Regions from separate parts of the Providencia sp. 2.29 genome, predicted to be linked through region 2. Evidence: predicted binding sites of a transcription regulator. Region 2 holds the regulator's gene; the other holds the start of a gene.
The links. The regulator CRP, encoded in region 2, controls carbon source genes, mostly activating them, when cyclic AMP is high. The targets are predictions, from matches to a motif close to ATGTGANNNNNNTCACAT.

Region 1: the regulator CRP is predicted to act here: its motif matches at 2,839-2,856, upstream of I3B46_RS15910 (CidA/LrgA family protein).

The regions. Positions count from the first base shown of each region.
Region 1 is NZ_CP065420.1:3,371,145-3,376,862, reverse strand. It holds gene I3B46_RS15925 (NAD-dependent malic enzyme) at 1-12, opposite strand, end outside; gene cdd (cytidine deaminase) at 560-1,447, opposite strand; gene I3B46_RS15915 (CidB/LrgB family autolysis modulator) at 1,625-2,320, opposite strand; gene I3B46_RS15910 (CidA/LrgA family protein) at 2,314-2,787, opposite strand; gene metG (methionine--tRNA ligase) at 2,943-4,970, opposite strand; gene apbC (iron-sulfur cluster carrier protein ApbC) at 5,196-5,718, shown strand, end outside.
Region 2 is NZ_CP065420.1:369,142-383,583, reverse strand. It holds gene adiA (arginine decarboxylase) at 1-1,379, opposite strand, end outside; gene I3B46_RS01640 (MurR/RpiR family transcriptional regulator) at 1,496-2,356, opposite strand; gene murQ (N-acetylmuramic acid 6-phosphate etherase) at 2,594-3,505, shown strand; gene murP (PTS N-acetylmuramic acid transporter subunit IIBC) at 3,533-5,005, shown strand; gene I3B46_RS01625 (LysE family translocator) at 5,047-5,652, opposite strand; gene I3B46_RS01620 (hydrolase) at 5,750-6,730, shown strand; gene I3B46_RS01615 (YheU family protein) at 6,727-6,945, shown strand; gene I3B46_RS01610 (phosphoribulokinase) at 7,003-7,869, shown strand; gene I3B46_RS01605 (OsmC family protein) at 7,943-8,347, opposite strand; gene crp (cAMP-activated global transcriptional regulator CRP) at 8,652-9,284, shown strand; gene I3B46_RS01595 (hypothetical protein) at 9,480-10,454, shown strand; partial or broken gene I3B46_RS01590 (IS5/IS1182 family transposase) at 10,480-10,614, opposite strand; gene I3B46_RS22615 (cytidine deaminase-like fold-containing protein) at 11,029-11,154, opposite strand; partial or broken gene I3B46_RS01585 (IS256 family transposase) at 11,573-11,713, shown strand; gene argD (bifunctional acetylornithine/succinyldiaminopimelate transaminase) at 11,795-13,009, opposite strand; gene I3B46_RS01575 (aminodeoxychorismate synthase component II) at 13,139-13,714, opposite strand; gene nagA (N-acetylglucosamine-6-phosphate deacetylase) at 14,041-14,442, opposite strand, start outside.

The DNA.
Region 1 (5,718 bases), 1.6 Mb from region 2:
TTCATGTTCCATGAAAAATCACTCTTTGGACGATTAAAAAACAACAGTCGATGTAGATCCTAAGGTAAACAGAAAATATGTACAGTGATTATTGATACAAAGAGTTAAAATATTTGTTAAATAGCATTATCTATATGATAAATAATATAATCGATTTTTTCACCATGGAAAGAAATTGCACTGGAATGGTCTTTTTAGCCCTTACTTTTTGTCAAATGGAAGGGATGGCCTATCTATCTCGATTGTAGGGAAGCAAAGTGTAGGTTAAGTAAGATGTTTTCAATTAGAGCAATGTGTTAAATATACATAAGAAAAATTATAGAGTTAACCTTTTCTAAGCGATAAATATTATTCTTTATCTTACGAATTTTTTATTTTAATCGCAGCGAGCTTTGTGAGTATTAATATTTTTGATAAGAATGGTTTTATAGAAATATTAAAAGATCGTATAAATCAATTGATAATCTTTAAGTCGAATTGGGCAGTACACTAAAAAGTAGAGAAGGGCTATATAACAAATTGCCGCCATACTCTCTGGCGGCAATCAGCGATAAAACGATTAATTAAGATAAATTAACTCTTTTTGTTGGCAGCCTAGTGCCTGCAATGTATTTTCAGTGATACACCACTGTTTAACGATAGCATCTTGTTTTTCAACAAGTACCGCTTGCTCAATAGCGTGTAGGTCTTTACCTGCCATGTTTACCATAATCAACGCGGCTTGTAGAGGAGGTAAGCTTGGGTTAAATGCTGCGTTTTCAGCATAGCGACCCGTGAATAATGAGCCATCTTTTAGCTGTAGCGCAATGCCTGAGTGAGATTGGCTATAAGGGGCATGAGACTGGTTTGCCGCTTCGATAGCAGCACATAACAAGCGATTACGGCTTGGTGTGCTATAGCCGTGATCAACACTATCCATTAACAGCGTTGTGATTGCTAAATCAGCTGGTCCAAACGAATCGGGTAAATAGTCATGTAATGTTGCAGGCTGGCGCTCAGGTAAACGGATTGCGATTTTACCGCCACCGCGTAATTCATTCATAAACTGGCGGCAGTGGCCACAAGGTGTGTGGTTTACGGTGATGGAAGTGAGCTGTTTTTCACCTTTCATCCATGCATGGGTGACGGCACACTGTTCCGCATGGATGGTTTGTGCGATAGCGACATGGCTAAATTCCATGTTAGCACCGAAATAGAGGTTGCCACTGATGCCTTGAGCAATCGCACCGACATTAAAGTGGGAAATTGGTGTGACAGCGTAAGCGGCTGCGAAGGGCAATAATAAAAATGCCAATTCACTATCACTATAACCACAATCAGCTTTAAGCTGATTAACTTGTTCAGCACTCAGCATCCCTTGAAAGTCTGGCGTATCAATAATGGGTTTGAGTGCGGTTTGCAACTTTTCTGGAAGTTGAGACCAAGCGGACTTAAATCTTGAATGCATGAGATACCTCCCTAATCACTTATTTACATTCTATGTAATAAATCATTAAACCATATGTGATCAATGTCACTTTTCAAATGAAATAAATGAAACTCATCTTATAATTGAGAGATGTATCTCAAATTTTTGACGAAGTAAAAAACAAAAGAGGCAAATAAGCCTCTATTGGTTTTGAGTCTAGCCGAAAAGATGAAGAATAACAGGGAAGACAAAGGGGGCGAGCAGTGAGGTAATCACCCCACAGGTCATTAAGGCTAAAGAGCTATATGCGCCTTCAATATAGTTGATTTCAGCACATCGAGCTGTACCGAGCGCATGAGAAGCGGTTCCCATTGCTAGCCCTCGTGAGGCGTGAGTGCGAATGCGCAATGCATCAAATAAGGCGTGACCAAACATGGCTCCTAGTATCCCGACAAAAATAACACAGGCAGCGCTAATAGCAGGGATCCCACCAATGGAATCAGCAACCGCCATGGCAATCGGCGTTGTGACGGATTTCGGTAAGACAGAGGCGGCGATATCCGGTGTTGCGCCGAGCCATAAAGCAATTGCAGTACCTGTAAACATAGCAACTAGGCTACCTGCTAAACAGATACTCAATAATGACTTCCATTGCGCTCGAATTTGGTGCATCTGCTCGTATAGAGGGAAAGCTAATGCAACAACAGCAGGTTGCAATAAGTCATTTAAGATCTTACTTCCCGCAAAATAGTGCTCATAAGGCGTATTGGTAAAAATCAGTAATGGAACAATGATGGCGATTGCGACTAACAATGGATTCAATAAAGGCAGTTTTAATTTTACTGACAATTTTCTCGCAATATAAAACACAATAATTGTTAGTGGTAACGACCACCAGATATGTTCTAGCATTTGTCATTCCCCTTATTTTGTTCAGTATCGCTAGTCACGCTGATAGTGTCTTCAGGCGGGAGGGGAACTTCATCAGGTTTAACCCCAACAATTTGGCGCTCTTTATGGATATAGTGGGAGCTAAAAGCCACCACGACCATGACGATTAGCGTGCTAATAAAACAAGAAACGAGAATAGGAACCAGTTGCTGACTTAATTGACCATAATAATTCATGATGCCGATACCTATTGGTACAAACAGCAAGGTCATATTTTTGAGAAGAATGGAACAACCAGGTTGCGCCCAGTGGGCTGGGATAATTTGCAGAGCTAGCAACATAAACAGTATTAGCATACCGATGATGCTACCGGGAACAGTAAATGGAAGCAGTGTTGATAACAGGTTCCCAACGATCAGACAGAGATAAAGCAGCGCAAAAGCGCGCAAATACTGCCATCCGGTTATCAGCACATATTTTAATGACATGAGACTCGTCCTATTATGCTAAGTGTATTCATCATACAATTAACTTTATAATTGTGCTATAGATCACAGTTAAAACTGCATAAAAAAAGCGGAGAATTCATCATTCCCCGCTTTTCGCTTAATAATTAACTCTTTCCCGTTTGGGAACCGTTATTTTATTTTACTTGCATACCCGGTTGAGCACCGCTGTCTGGGCTTAGCAGGTAAATATCTTTACCACCAGGGCCTGCGGCCATTACCATACCTTCAGACAGACCAAAACGCATTTTACGTGGTGCCAAGTTTGCCACCATCACGGTCAGTCGACCTTCTAATACTTTTGGATCAGGGTACGCACTGCGAATACCAGAGAACACTTGGCGAGTTTCACCGCCAATATCCAATTGCAGTTTTAATAGCTTGTCAGAGCCTTCAACAAAGTCGGCTTGTTTGATAAGCGCGATGCGTAGATCGATCTTGGCAAAGTCATCAAAGGTAATCGTCTCTTGGATTGGATCATCGGCCAGTGGACCTGTTAACACCTTAGCTGGCTTAATGCTCTCTTTAGAGGCTTCCACCATAGCTTCGACTTTCGCCATTTCAATACGCGTAAATAGCGCCTTAAATGGCGCAACATCGTGGTGAGTTAACGGCGTGGTGATAGAATCCCATGTAAGCTCGATATTGAGGAAAGCTTCTGCACGTTTTGCCAGCCCCGGTAAAATAGGTTTCAAGTAAGTCATCAAGACACGGAATAAATTGATGCCCATTGAACAGATATCTTGAAGCTCTTGATCTTTACCTTCTTGTTTAGCGACAACCCAAGGGGCTTTTTCGTCGACATAACGGTTAGCTAGATCGGCGAGAGCCATTATTTCGCGCACCGCTTTACCATATTCACGACTTGTATAGGCGTCACCAATAATTTGTGCCGCGTCAATAAATTGTTGATAGAGCGCTGGGTCTGCGATGTTATCGGACAATTTCCCGCCAAAGCGTTTTGCAATAAAGCCCGCATTACGTGATGCTAGGTTAACCACTTTATTGACGATATCGCTGTTAACGCGTTGAACAAAGTCTTCTAAGTTCAAGTCGATATCATCAATACGCGATGAAAGTTTCGCGGCATAGTAGTAGCGTAGGCAGTCGGCATCTAGGTGATCCAGATAAGAACGCGCTGTGATAAAGGTACCACGAGACTTAGACATTTTGGCGCCGTTAACGGTCACATAGCCATGAACAAATAGGTTAGTTGGCTTACGATAACCACTGCCTTCAAGCATTGCAGGCCAGAATAAGCTGTGGAAATACACAATATCTTTACCGATAAAATGGTAGAGGTCGGTCTTTGAATCTTTATTCCAAAATTCGTCAAAATTGATATTGCCACGTTTGTCACACAGGTTTTTAAATGACCCCATATAACCAATTGGCGCGTCTAGCCACACATAGAAGTATTTACCCGGTGCATCTGGAATTTCAAAACCAAAATAAGGCGCATCACGGGTAATATCCCACTGCTGTAAGCCTGATTCGAACCACTCTTGCATTTTGTTGGCGACTTGCTCTTGCAGGGCACCTGAACGAGTCCACGCTTGTAGCATGTCACTAAATGCAGGCAGGTCGAAGAAGAAGTGCTCAGTATCACGCATCTCTGGTGTCGCACCAGAAACTACGGAACGTGGGTTAATCAGCTCTGTCGGGCTATAGGTCGCACCACAAACCTCACAGTTATCGCCATATTGATCTTCTGCTTTACAGGTTGGGCAAGTACCTTTTACAAAGCGATCGGGTAAGAACATGCCTTTTTCAGGATCGTAAAGCTGTGAAATAGTGCGATTTTTGATAAAACCGTTGTTTTTAAGCTTCTTATAAATGAGCTCGGATAACTGTTTGTTTTCTTCACTGTGTGTTGAGTGATAGTTATCGTAGCTAATCGCAAAACCAGCAAAATCGTCCTGATGCTCTTTGTTCACTGCTGCAATCATATCTTCAGGAGAAACACCTAATTGCTGAGCCTTCAGCATGATTGGTGTGCCGTGCGCATCGTCCGCACAGATAAAGTGAACTTCTTTGCCGCGCATTCGCTGATAACGGACCCAAATATCAGCCTGAATATGTTCCAGAATATGACCGAGATGGATTGAACCGTTAGCATAGGGTAACGCACAGGTTACCAGTAGTTTATTCGCGACTTGAGACATAGTAACTTTCTTACTTCCATTATTGAAAAGGGACTTTGATGTTAACCGATCAATTGTTTCGCGGCTAGGGTAATAAAATATTAATCCGTAATTTATGTGAAAAAGGAATTTTTTACTCTTAGTGGCTTTTCGTTAGTAAGGCGGTCACTATTTTGATGGTTCTCTGTTATGATAAATAGCAGTGAAAGAACGATAGTGTTAAAAATATAAAATAAAGGAGCCGGGATGAACGATAAATCCCCCGAGCAGAACAATCCAGAACTGCTGACTGAAAAAGTCTCCACCGTTTTGGCTTCATTTACACACCCAACACTGAAGCGTAATCTGATTTCTATCAAAGCATTACATCACTGTGCAATGTTGGATAATGTGTTGCATGTTGAACTAGTTATGCCATTCGTATGGAAGGGGCCTTTTCAGACTCTGATCAGCGAAAAAACGGCGGAACTGAAACAAGCGACTGGCGCTCATGCGGTTGAGTGGAAATTGCGTCACGATATTACCACGTTAAAACGGGCAAATGATTTGCCGGGTATTAACGGTGTTCGTAACATTTTGGCCGTCAGTTCCGGTAAAGGTGGGGTCGGTAAATCCAGTACCTCTGTCAACTTAGCGTTGGCACTTGCCCAAGAAGGGGCGAAAGTCGGTATTCTTGATGCGGATATCTATGGCCCATCGATCCCAAATATGTTGGGAACCACCATGGAGCGACCAACTTCACCAGATGGTCAGCACATGGCTCCGATTA
Region 2 (14,442 bases):
GATTGCCTAAAGTCGATAGATTCTCGGATCACTTCATCCGTCAGTGAACGTCCACTATTGCCGTCCATCATGTCGGCAGCAATATCATTAGATGCACAAATAGCATATAGCGGTGAGGTTGTTGAGTGCATTAGATAGGCTTGATTAAAACGATTAAAGTCAATGGCGTTACGCCCGTTACGCACATGAATAAACGACGCTTGAGACAGCGCATTGAGTAATTTATGGGTGGAATGGGTAGCGAAGATAGTCGGCTCGTTTTCTGTCCGCTCTTCGTCACGCATGGCAAAGTGGTTACGATAAAGCGGGTTAAAGCGCGCGTAACCATACCAAGCCTCATCAAAATGAATACGGTCTAAAGAGCCATCGAGCAAATCTTGCACTTTACGTGCGTTATAGCAGACACCATCATAAGTACAGTTAGTCACCACACTATAAGCGGGTTTTTGCTTTACTTTACCTTTCGTTAACGGGTTAGCCGCGATTTTAAATTTAATCGCATCTGGGGTCATTTCTTTTGGGTAAATTGGCCCGATAATACCGTAACGGTTACGACTTGGGATCATATAAACGGGTTTTGCTCCCGTTAAAATCAAGCCCTGCTCGATCGATTTATGGCAGTTACGGTCAATCACCACCACATCATCATCGGTCATACAGGCCTGCATAATTGTCCGATTAGAGCCGGACGTACCGACCACCACGGAATAAGATTGGTCGGCGCCAAAAATGCGAGCGGCGTTTTTTTCACACTCACCAAATGCACCGGTATGATCCAGTAGCGATCCCACTGCCACCCGTTCAATACCAATATCTGTACGAAAGAGATTTTCACCAAAGAAATCATGGTAAATACGTCCAGCAGGCGTTTTGGTAAAACCAACACCTCCTTGGTGCCCCGGCGCTGCCCATGAATATTCATGAACATCACTGTATTTAATGAGGCTTTTCATGAGCGGCGGGAGTAGTTGTGAGCGATAACGTTGGATAGCGGCAAGTACTCGACCCGCAATAAAGTCGGCAGAGTCCTCCAATATCCATGCGAACTCGTCAACTTGCTCCATCATATTGCGGTCAAAGGCGACCAATGCCTCTTCACGGTCACTAAGCAAGAAAACCGGTACATCTTCTTGCCTTCGGTGTAATTGCGTAATTAAGCGATGTGCTTGGATTTGTTCGTCACGATCCGACATATCGCGACCGTATAACAAGCAATCAATACTGGTATTTGAACGGATATAAGCGAGGCCATCTTCAAAGTCACGAATAATGACAGTTTCCACATGCTCATCATTCAACTCACTGGCAAGTCTTGCTACGGCATGGCTAATCACGGAATCTTTATCCGTTAGCTCGGTATAAACAATTAGTGCCCTCATTAATAATGCCCCTATAAATTACGTCAAATTATTCACTCACTACATTAGTCTTAACGCAAATAGGTACTTTTTGCAAAAACAAGCGGATTACTAATTGATAAAAAACAGCTTTATTTTTATTCATCTAGCCTGTTGATCATGACTCGCGCATTCATCACCAACATTTTCGCCCGTGCTTCACGTTTTTGTAATAGCGCCATAAACAGCAGATCGGTTAAGGTATTTTGTGCCGTGCGTGAGGAAATCGATGAACTGCGCCATTCATTTTCTTCCGCGATACTCTCAAGCACATAATCAGCTAATTGAGCAAGCGGTGACAGCCGGCTACGGGTGATTGCAATCACATTCGCGCCTTGCTTACGTGCAATACTCGCGGCGGTCAGCATGTCTTTACGTTTGCCCGTAAAAGAAATGACAATCTGTGTATCTTGTGGGGTCAATGTCAACGCTGCAGCAATTTGCACATGATGATCGGATTCCACCAATGTGGTAATGCCTATCTTTTGTAATTTATAGCTTAAATCCTTCGCGGTTAACCCCGAGCCGCCAATGCCAACAATTTGTACACGCTGGGATTTATCAATGGCATCCACAATTTTTTCAAACAGTTTGAAATCGATATGGCGAGTTGTTTCAGTAATCGAATAATTTTTTTCTAATGCTAATTTTTGTGCAACTACCATCAAGTTATCATTTTGCGTGATACGGTTATGCAACGCCGTATGCGGATTGGCCTCATCAAATTGCTGCCGTCCGATGATCTCACTTAACGCTAACTTCAATGCTGGATACCCTTTGACACCGACTTTTTGGCTAAATTTCACCACAGCGGATTGGCTCACATTTAATGTTTCCGCTAACTGCTGTGACGATAAGCTCAGTACACGCTCTGGCTTCTCAAGAATAAACTGAGCGATCCTACGTTGGTTTTCCGCAAGTCTTGGCAGCAAACAAGTGATGGTATCCAGTAAAGTCATCCTTAATTCCTTATTTGTTGAATATAATAAAAAATAAATTATTCCTATTAGAATAACTTCATTACTTAGTTTTAATCCTTTAAATTCAATAAGTAATTTATTTAAGCAATCTAAATTATCCGAAAATATTCTTTCATATTGGCAATTCAGAATAGAGAACGCCGTGATCATTATCACATCACTGGAATAAATAATTCCTTAATATCGCCTCATTAACTGAGGTAGGAGTAATTTATTATGACCATTGACTTAAGCAGAATGGTAACTGAAAGCCGTAACGCCGCGAGCACCAATATCGATCAACTGTCGACCATCGATATGTTGCAAGTCATTAATAACGAAGACAAGCAAGTGCCTTTAGCGGTTGAGAAAGTCCTGCCGCAAGTTGCCCAACTTGTCGATAAGGTGGCCCAAGCATTTCTTAATGGTGGCCGCTTAATTTATGTTGGTGCTGGCACTTCTGGCCGTTTAGGAATTTTAGATGCCAGTGAATGCCCTCCTACCTACGGTACACCTCATGAACAGGTGGTCGGCTTAATCGCTGGCGGCCACCAAGCTATTTTTCGCGCTGTGGAAAATGCCGAAGATAAGCCAGAGCTGGGTGAGCAAGACCTGCTTAATATCCAATTTAATGATAAAGATGTTTTAGTGGGTATCGCGGCAAGTGGGCGTACACCTTATGTACTCGGGGCACTGGCTTATGCGCGCAAGGTCGGCGCAGTTACCGCTTCAATCAGCTGTAATCCGAATAGCCCTGTCGCAAATGCTGCCGATATCGCCATCACCCCTATTGTCGGGCCTGAAGTCGTGACTGGCTCTTCACGTATGAAAGCAGGTACTGCACAAAAACTGGTGCTCAATATGATCACGACTGGCGCCATGATCCGTATCGGAAAGGTTTTCGGTAATTTAATGGTGGATGTCGAGGCAACCAATGCCAAATTGGTTGAGAGACAAGTCAAAATTGTCATGGAGGCAACTGAGTGTGACAGGCAAACTGCGGAGCTAGCACTACAACAATGCCAAAGACACTGTAAAACTGCAATTTTGATGATCTTATCTGGGCTTGATGCTCAGGAAGCGCGTCAATTGCTATCGGACAACCAAGGTTTTATTCGTACAGCTCTTAATGTCGCAAAGTCCGTTTAATACACGGGAACTGATAGGGTAAATGGCATGGCTAAAATAACAAAAGAAATGATGCAGGCAATCCTGCAAAATGTCGGGGGTAGTGAAAATATTCGTCATGCAGGAAACTGTATGACACGTTTACGTTTGACCCTCAACAATGACCAACTTGTCGATAAAACAGCAATTAAACAGATCCCCGGCGTTCTTGGTGTGATTGAAAGTGAAGATCAATTGCAGATTGTACTCGGCCCCGGCAAAGCACAAACCGCCTCTGATCTCATGAATCAGCTCTTAGAAAGCGATGAATCTGGTTTCTTTTCTAACATCGATACATCATTAGAAAATAACTTAAATGCCCTCGCTTCATCCAATAAACAGCAAATGAAGCAAAAGCAAACAAGTGCAATTCATCGTTTTTTATCTAAGTTTGCGACCATTTTTACCCCTCTTATTCCGGGCTTTATTGCAGCAGGCTTATTACTCGGTTTTGCTACGTTAGCAACTCAAACCCTTTACCCTGGGGGTTTACCGAAGTCGCCTGAACAACAGACATTCGCAGTTCATCTGATCCTGTATATGTCAGTGTTTAGTAAGGGGCTATTTAGCTTTTTAAGCATTCTGATTGGTTATAACGCGCAAAAAGCATTCGGTGGAAGTGGCGTCAATGGTGCTATCATCGCTGCACTATTCGTCCTTGGTTATGACCCAAATGCCACTTCAGGGGTCTTTTCTGGAATGACCAACTTCTTTGGTTGGGATATCGACCCGCGTGGTAGCATTATTGGCGTGTTAATCGCTTGTATTTTCGGTGCATCGGTTGAAAAACAAGTCCGTAAAATCATTCCTTCTAACCTCGATATGATTTTAACATCAACCATCACGTTGCTTATTGTTGGTGCTGCCGCTTATGTTGTCATTATGCCACTAGGAAGCTGGTTATTTAATGGCATGTCATGGCTGTTTATGCACTTAAACGGTAATCCTTTCGGAACGGCAATATTAGCGGGTTTATTCTTGATTGCGGTGATGTTTGGTGTACACCAAGGGTTTGTTCCCGTCTACTTTGCCCTAGTGGATGCACAAGGCTTCAACTCCCTATTCCCTATTTTAGCAATGGCGGGGGCAGGACAAGTCGGTGCAGCATTAGCGCTCTATGCGAAAGCGAAGAAAGGCTCTATCTTACGTAATCAAATTCGTGGCGCTATCATTCCGGGTTTCCTCGGTATCGGCGAACCGCTGATTTATGGTGTCACCTTGCCTCGAGTAAAACCTTTTGTAACGGCTTGCTTGGGGGGTGCTGCGGGTGGTTTCTTCATTGGGCTAATCGCTTGGATGGGGTTACCTGTCGGGCTTAATACCGTATTCGGGCCATCGGGTCTTGTCGCCATTCCGCTAATGACATCAGCCCAAGGCGTATTTGCAGGAATGGCTGTGTATGTTGGTGGTATTGCTGTTGCTTATGTGTGTGGATTTATTTTCACTTACTTATTTGGCAGCAAAAATATCGATTTAACATAAAGCCAATCAATGCAATGGGGGGGTTATCTATCCCCCCTTTTTTATTCGAGCCAAATTAATGGCACACACGCCGCGGTTAATAGCCCCATCACTAAGTTAAAAATAAACCACGCTCTGCGACTTTTTAGAAAATGGCCGATCAATGCTCCGCCCGCCATCCAGATTAGCCCTGCCACAAAATTAACGGTAACCACCGCAATACTCATGATGATAATGGATTGCACAAACAGTTCTCCGGGTAGACTATAGCTCCCCACAGCACCTAACCCCATCATCCATGCTTTAGGATTTAAAAATTGTAACAAACCACCTTGATACCATTTGATATTTTTTGTTGCTGTCGTTTCTGTTTTTAGTGGCGAATAACGAGCCGTAGCGGTTTTCCATGCTAACCACAATAGGTACGTACTACCCGCGATTTTCATCGCCACATGCAAAGCAGGATAAAGCAATAAAAGCGCTGCAACACCGAAAGCGGAGAGGTAAAGTATTGATTGCATGCCTAACATAATCCCTAATAATAAGGGAATACTGCGACGAAACCCATAATTTGCCGTGCTTGATGTTAATAGCATGTTATTAGGGCCAGGTGTTATTGCTGCAATGAATAGAAATGTAAAAAGAGAAAAAACCAGCCCTAGACTCATTTATAATCAATCCTCAAAAATTGAGCATACTTGCATCATAAAAAAATAACAGTATGTTATGTGCCCTACAAGGGAATTACTAAATTAAATTAAGGCTATGTCAGAAAACTTTCGCCCTATTAATTGGGCTAAAAATCCACATCTTCAAACATTATTGCCAAGAATTTTTCGTAGAACGCCGAAAATCAAACCAATTTGGCAACGGCTAGAGCTACCTGATGGCGACTTTATTGATCTTGCATGGAGTGAAGCTCCCGAACAGGCAAGCAAAAAACCTCGTTTAGTCATCTTTCATGGCTTAGAAGGTAACTTTAAAAGCCCCTATGCGCATGGGATGCTTGAAAGTGCCCAAAAGCAGGGATGGCTGGGTGTGATTATGCATTTTCGCGGTTGCAGCGGCGAGCCTAACCGCCAAAAACGGATCTATCACTCTGGCGAAACCAGTGATGCACGTTACTTTTTGCATTGGTTAAAGCAGACTTGGGGGGATGTTCCGACAGCGGCTGTTGGTTATTCTCTTGGTGGCAATATGTTAGCCTGCTATTTAGCAGAAAATGGTGATGACGCCGATATTGATGCAGGTGTTGTTGTTTCCGCACCTTTAATGCTAGAGCCTTGCTCAATCCGTATGGAAAAAGGGTTTTCTCAATTTTACCAACGCTATTTACTTAATGGATTAAAGCGTAACGCAACACGTAAACTCGTTCGCTACCCGGGTTCATTACCGCTTAATTTGCTACAATTAAAGCAGCTAAAACGTATTCGTGAATTTGATGATGTGATCACCGCAAGAATTCATGGTTTTGAGAATGCGACCGACTATTACCAGAAATGCAGTGCATTACCAAGGCTGCCTCGTATTACAAAACCAACATTAATTATTCACGCAAAAGATGACCCTTTTATGGCACCTGAAGTCGTGCCAGATATCTCACGTTTACCTGCTAATATTGAATACCAAATGACAGAGCATGGTGGGCATGTTGGTTTTGTTAGTGGTAGTTTAAGAAAGCCAGAAATGTGGCTAGAGAAACGTATTCCACAGTGGCTAACACCGTATTTGGATAAACAATCATGATTATTCCTTGGAAAGATTTAGCACCTGAAACTTTGGAAAACCTAATTGAAGCTTATGTGCTCCGTGAAGGAACGGATTACGGCGAGCATGAAAAGACGTTACAGCAGAAAGTGGATGATGTGAAACGGCTGTTAGTTTCTGGGGAAATTGTGCTAGTCTGGTCAGAATTGCACGAATCTGTTAATTTTATGCCTAAAAATCAGTTTCGCCCGTAACCCCGTTTCGCTCATGGCTTAAACAGCGTGGACGTAACGCAACACAGGGAGTCCACGATGTCAAAAAAGCACCCCATTATTGCAATTACCGGTTCTAGCGGTGCTGGAACCACCTCAACAAGTCTGGCATTTCGTAAAATATTCCACCAATTAAATATTCAAGCCGCAACCTTAGAAGGTGATAGTTTCCATCGTTATACTCGGCCTGAAATGGACATGGCTATTCGCAAGGCGAGAGAGCAAGGCCGCCATATCAGCTACTTTGGTCCAGAAGCCAATGACTTCGCCTTATTAGAGCAGACACTGTTAGAGTATGGCTTACATGGTAATGGTAAATCGCGTAAGTACCTGCATACCTATGATGAAGCGGTACCGTATGGGCTTCAACCCGGTACATTTACGCCATGGGAGTCCCTGCCTGCGAACAGTGATATTCTTTTTTATGAAGGCTTGCATGGCGGGGTGGTGACGCCAGAAAATGATGTTGCACAACATGTTGATTTATTGGTGGGCGTTGTACCAATTGTTAACCTTGAATGGATTCAAAAGTTGATCCGCGATACGACCGAACGCGGCCATTCACGTGAAGCCGTCATGGACTCCGTCGTTCGTTCAATGGGGGATTACATCAACTATATTACGCCGCAATTTTCACGTACGCATATTAATTTCCAACGCGTCCCCACTGTCGACACATCAAACCCATTTTCTGCGAAAGCGATCCCTTCACAAGATGAAAGTTTTATTGTGATCCGTTTTAGGGGGCTGGAACAAATTGACTTCCCATATTTACTGTCCATGTTAAACGGCTCATTTATATCAGCAATGAATACCATTGTTGTTCCTGGCGGTAAATTAGGCTTAGCCATGGAATTAATTATGACACCTCTCGTTGAAAAATTAATAAAGCAGAAACACGATTAAGCGCCGATGATGCTTATTATTATTTAATAAATAAGCATCATGAATTAAAAAAATTATATAATTAATAAATAAATTATTGATTCTGGATTTCAAAACTGTGGGTAACTTTAACCGCTTTTTCTAACATTAAAGAGACTGAGCAATATTTTTCAGCCGAAAGTTGAACTGCACGTTCAACCGCTTTTTCCGTTAAATCCGTTCCAGTTACAATAAAATGTAAGTTGATATGGGTAAAATAACGTGGAGCTTCATCGCGGCGTTGTGAGGTTAATTTAACTTCACAACCTTTTACGTCATGGCGGCCTTTTTGTAGAATAGACACAACATCCACTGAACTACACCCCCCAACCGCCATTAACACCATTTCCATTGGACTTGGAGCTTTATCACCTGAATTGCCATCCATCATAACTTGATGGCCTGATGCTGATTCTCCTAAAAATGAGAGACCTTCAACCCATTTAACTCTTGCTTCCATATTTAATTCCCCTAGGAAAATATTTTCTAAAAGATAACATTGTTGCATAAATACTTTCAATCAAATAGCTGCTTTAAGATGCTGAACCGATAAAAGCAAGACTTTCTCGGTTGAATATGTTACAAACAAAGTTCCACCTGATAGGGTTAAGATCAAAACTCAAGGTTTCAATTGATAATATTATAGTGTTGGTATTAACTTGCTCTATAATGCGAATTAATATGCTAAGCTAGTGACTTTAAAAACCAGCCGTTCTCGTTACAATTAACTGAATGGCTGTATTAACATACAGAGGATAACGCTAATGGTTCTCGGCAAGCCACAAACAGACCCTACTCTTGAATGGTTTTTGTCACACTGCCATATTCATAAATATCCATCCAAGAGCACTCTGATTCATCAGGGTGAAAAAGCAGAAACCCTTTACTATATCGTTAAAGGCTCAGTGGCTGTTTTAATCAAAGATGAAGAAGGCAAAGAAATGATCCTCTCCTATTTAAATCAGGGAGATTTCATTGGTGAACTAGGGTTATTTGAAGAAGGACAAGAACGTTCAGCTTGGGTTAGAGCAAAAAGTGCCTGCGAAGTCGCTGAAATTTCTTACAAAAAATTCCGTCAACTTATTCAGGTCAATCCTGATATTCTTATGCGCCTTTCTGCGCAAATGGCAAGTCGCCTGCAAACCACCTCAGAAAAAGTCGGTAACCTTGCTTTCCTTGATGTGACAGGCCGTATTGCACAAACTCTGCTTAATTTAGCGAAACAGCCCGATGCGATGACGCATCCAGATGGAATGCAAATTAAGATCACTCGCCAAGAAATTGGCCAAATCGTTGGTTGTTCACGCGAAACCGTTGGTCGCATTTTGAAAATGCTAGAAGACCAAAATCTGATCTCCGCACACGGTAAAACGATTGTCGTGTACGGTACTCGTTAACCGATATTAGTCTCACCACTTTGGTAAGACCGCGATTGCATAATGGCTTTATATCTTTGATATAGAGCCATTTTTGCTTCAACATCACCGAAAAACCAGAAAATAGCATTAATATCGTTATTTTATATTATTCATATCTACTAAAAAATAAAATCTAGAATAATTAATATACTATTATTTGAAGGTTTTATTAAAATGAAAATAAGTGAACATCGTCCATCCCTAAAATATATCAACCAAACAATCACGGCTCATGCAGAGATGCTAAAGCGTGGCAATATGACCCCTGAGACAATCTCTGAATCATGCCGGATAAAAAGAAATAATTTAGAGGCAAAATATAAGTTTCTTAACGAAACAAATAGCATTAAGCCAATATCAATCACCTTACCTACACCAGTAAAATTCGATGACAACGCATTTAAAGAGCGACAAGCTAAAATCGATGCGGCAATGAATATCGCCAATATCCTAAAGGAGAGTCAACTCCCTTCTCTGCCCTCATTATCGTTACCATTGAACTATTCATTAAAATCGAAGCATTCAACAAATACGATTAAAGAGCATGATTGTAATATGAGTGGTAACCAGTCAGCTCATTCGCTAAATATACCTAGACCCACAACGGATCTTCGACAAAAACTTGAGCAGTTGAGATCTAAATGTGAGAGGGTTGCTGCTAATTTAGATGCTAATAGTTATTCTGCTGAATCACTAAAGGTGAATTCAATGATCCACCTGAAAAAATTAGAACTCAATGCAAGCCTTATTGGCACTGACTACTCAGAGCTGGATTTAGTATGGTATATGGATAAAAAAGCACAAACTCAATCCGAGAAAGAGGCAATAATTAAAAATTTCACGCCCCCAAAACCAATCGCACATCAAAAAGGAAGCCGAATTCCCCTCAAGATACCGACTATCACTCAGGAATTAGATCAACCTAGAAAAAAACGTTCCATTCATCAGGCTACTGACATTATTTCATCTCATTCTCAGGGCAAGGGGCGAGTGATTATCAATGGGCAGGTAAAAAGAGACCTGAGTGGAATGGCATTATCCCCTTCGACTGCCGATCCGCGCAAAACAAATATCGATAAAATGCCAAAGAAAGAAATTAGCATTAATCATACAAAAAATATCAATACAAAAAGTGCTAAGGCATGTTGACCTTTGCTGTTTATTTTTTAATAAATCATATAGGGAGCCACATGACTGAACATGCTAAGGCAATCATGTTTTCATAATTGCTTGTTAATTTGTGATACCGAGTTGCGACGGCTCGGTATTTCTAAATTTACAGGAAGGCATTTTCAACTACGTGCCAATATTACTTGTCCACAGCTCCTTAATTGAGACAGCGATAATTAGATTTTTAGCCCGAAAAATATAACGCTTGTTGCCGACATCCAGTGTGTGGGCTGGCTGAATCATGCCAATGAAGTTATTTATTGAATAAGTGAAATCAAATCTCAGTAGATAAAATTAACTACTGGTAACTGATTGAACAGTTAAGGATTTTTAAGTCTATAGTCGAGGTGATTGTACTGTAAAAACACAAACAGCTAAAGAACACGCGGTAAAATCAAGACAGTATACCATGGGGTACTTGCGCCCCCGCCCATAGCTGATTATTAGTGGTCAGTGGCAGAATGAGCTCGGGTTTACGGCAGGCAGTCACTTTACCCTCACACACCAAGCCGAGTCGTTGATTATCCGGCTGACTGATAATTTCAATCCTTCTTTATCTGCCATTGCGGCAATATCCACATACAGGCTCTTTTGTCACCCTCATATTCATATCTCGACTAACGGTAATAATCTTCATATGCTTACGAATAGTACCAACTTCAGCATGAGCAGAAGCCATATTTCCATTCGATACATATTTGCTAGGATTTTTTCTACTTTAGTTTCATTCTATCGTTAATTAACGTTGGACGATTTTTATCACCTAAAAAATAATCCGGTCTATTTCCTTGGTTAGTATCTTTAAATATTTCGCTTTTTTCTTTATTTATTAATTAATTCCGCTTTCACCTTCGGAATAGATGTATGTGTAGTGGCATAGTTAATTTGGCCACCTAAATAGAGCTGTTATTATACACTGCATAACTTAACAGGTGACATGTATAACAAAGCAAATTCGACGTAACTTCAGGGCGGAATTTAAACGAGAAGCGGCTCAATCAGTTCACTCGACGGCTAACTAAACTGACCGTTGAAACAACATTAAATGTGGAATTAACTAAACACCTTGAGCATGAAAAAATCCCCCTCAATCAGGCTCTAATGATCCTGTGCGTAAAGCCATTTATTTAGCGATTGAATCGGCCTCTAAAAAGTAGAGTATGCCAATTCAAAACGGGAAACAGGCAATGAGCCGTTTTATTATTGTATTTGGTGACCGCCTAAACGGTCACCTTTAATGAAAGGCAAATACCCCAAATTATTTATAGGGTCAAAAAGACTCAAAGAGGTATTAACCTCTTTGAGTGTTAAAAATGTATTTATTTCAGAATACGTTCAATCGCTTTTTCTAATTTCAACATACCACTATTAATTTCTTCTTCCGAAATAATTAACGATGGCGTAAAACGTAATACATTAGCGCCAGCATTAAGCATCATTAATCCTTCATTGGCACAAGCTTGTAAAATATCTTTCGAACGATCTTTTAATTCCCCTTTAAGCTCTGCACCAATTAATAGCCCCATACCTCTAATTTCAGCAAAAATATTATATTTCTCATTCAGCTTATTCAAATGAGCAACAAATAATTCGCGACGCTTTGTCACACCATCAAGTACCTCTTTTGTATTGATAATATCAAATGCTGCATTACCAACCGCACAGGCTAATGGGTTACCACCATAAGTGGTACCGTGAGTTCCCAACCCCATAGCTTGCGCAATTTCATGGGTTGTTAACATTGCACTGATAGGGAAACCGCCACCTAAAGCCTTAGCTGTAGTCAGAATATCCGGTGTCACGCCGTAGTGCATATAAGAGAATAACTGCCCAGTGCGCCCCATACCACTTTGTACTTCATCAAATACCAGTAATGCATTGTTATCATCACATAGCTTACGCACACCTTGCATAAACTCTTGCGTGGCAGCAGTCACACCACCTTCCCCTTGAACAGGCTCTAATACCACCGCACAGGTATTTTCATCTATCACCGCTTTCACGGCATCGAGATCATTAAATGGCACATGAATAATATCAGCAGGTTTCGGCCCAAAACCATCCGCATATTTCGCTTGGCCTCCAACTGAAACCGTAAAGAAAGTACGCCCGTGGAAAGCTTGTTTGAACGCAATAATTTTGGTTTTATATGGGCTGTGCTTGGTAATGGCATAATGGCGCGCTAACTTAAACGCAGCTTCATTAGCTTCCGCCCCTGAATTGGCGAAGAACACTCGCTCAGCAAACGTCGCATTGATCAGCTTCTGTGCCAATCTTAAGGTTGGCTCATTAGTAAAAATATTACTGACATGCCATAGTTTCTCACTTTGCTCACGAACAGCAGCAACTAATGCAGGATGACAATGGCCTAATGCCAATACCGCGATCCCACCAGCAAAATCGATATATTCTTTACCTTGCTGATCCCAAACTCGGCTACCTTCCCCACGGACAGGAATAAATTCCGCTGGAGAATAAATAGGTAAAATAACCTGATCATAAGTTTGCCGATTTACTGCTTGTGGTTCTTTCATACCCCTCACCTGCCTTATCCAATGCCTAAGTGAAAATATAATCATTAAATATGAATAAAAAATCACAAAAGAGCAATAGCAAAGCGAGTGATGGGGATGAATTTATTTTTTTATAGATACAGTGAGTAACTAATATTTTAAAAAATTATTCAGTAATTCATGGCCTTGTTCACTCAGAATACTTTCTGGGTGAAACTGAACCCCCTCAATTGGCAGAGTTTTATGACGTATTCCCATAATTTCATCTACGTCACCGTTATTCAGTGACCATGCGGAGACATCAAAAGACGCTGGTAATGTTTCTGCGGCAATAACGAGAGAATGATAACGTGTAACTGTTAGTGGCCGATTTAAACCTTTAAATACCCCTTGGTGGTTATGATGAATAGCCGATGTTTTGCCATGCATCACTTCTCTAGCCTTCACAACCGTTGCACCAAAGGCTTGACCGATCGCTTGATGACCAAGACAAATGCCTAAGATAGGGATTTTCCCTGCAAAATATTTAATTGCTTCAAGAGAGATCCCTGCCTCATCAGGCGTACAAGGGCCTGGTGAGATCACTAGGTGTGTAGGCGCTAACAACTCTATCTCTTCGATAGAAATTTCATCATTACGTTTAACGAGTACTTCCGCCCCTAATTCACAGAAGTATTGATATAGGTTATAAGTAAATGAATCGTAATTATCAATAAGTAAAAGCATAGTAGCCTATCCGACTGATTTTTATCATTATATGTTATATTCCCATACACAGTTTTTTGCGCTTAGCAATCAGAACTCTGACTAAAAAATAGCAAAAAATAGTCGGGGGCAGGTATCATAACACAGCCGAAGCAGGAAAATAGCCTATTTAAATCAAGTAATCTGATTTACTGAAGCCAGTTTCCATATAAAAATCATGGAATTATATTCACATACTGATAACAAGTTATTCTTAATTAATAAGAATAACAACGTTCCATTCTACATCTATTCATACAATTGCAAGACAACCGCTTAGGGCATGGCGTTTCATACCCTAAATCTGTTTATCGTTGAAAAACCCGCTTACCGTTTACAAAGGTTGCTTGTATTTCGCCTGCTGTATCACAGAGCGTTAAATTCGCTTGCTTGTTGGGGGCGATTGATCCCAGACGATCCGCAATACCTAATGCTTTTGCTGGATATAAACTGCCATGTAACCATGCTTGTGCGAATGATATGTCGCAAGCTTGCTGCAATGTTTTCACTCCTTGTTCGAGGGTTAAGGTACTCCCTGCGAGGCTACCACTTTCTGTTCTGACAACCCCCTTTTTCATCTGCACAGTCATTTCACCGAGAGAGTATTCACCATCAGGCATGCCAGTAGCACGCATCGCATCTGTAATCAGTAGTAACCGCTCCCCACAGCAGCGGTAAACCACTTTGATAGCGGCAGGATGTACATGATG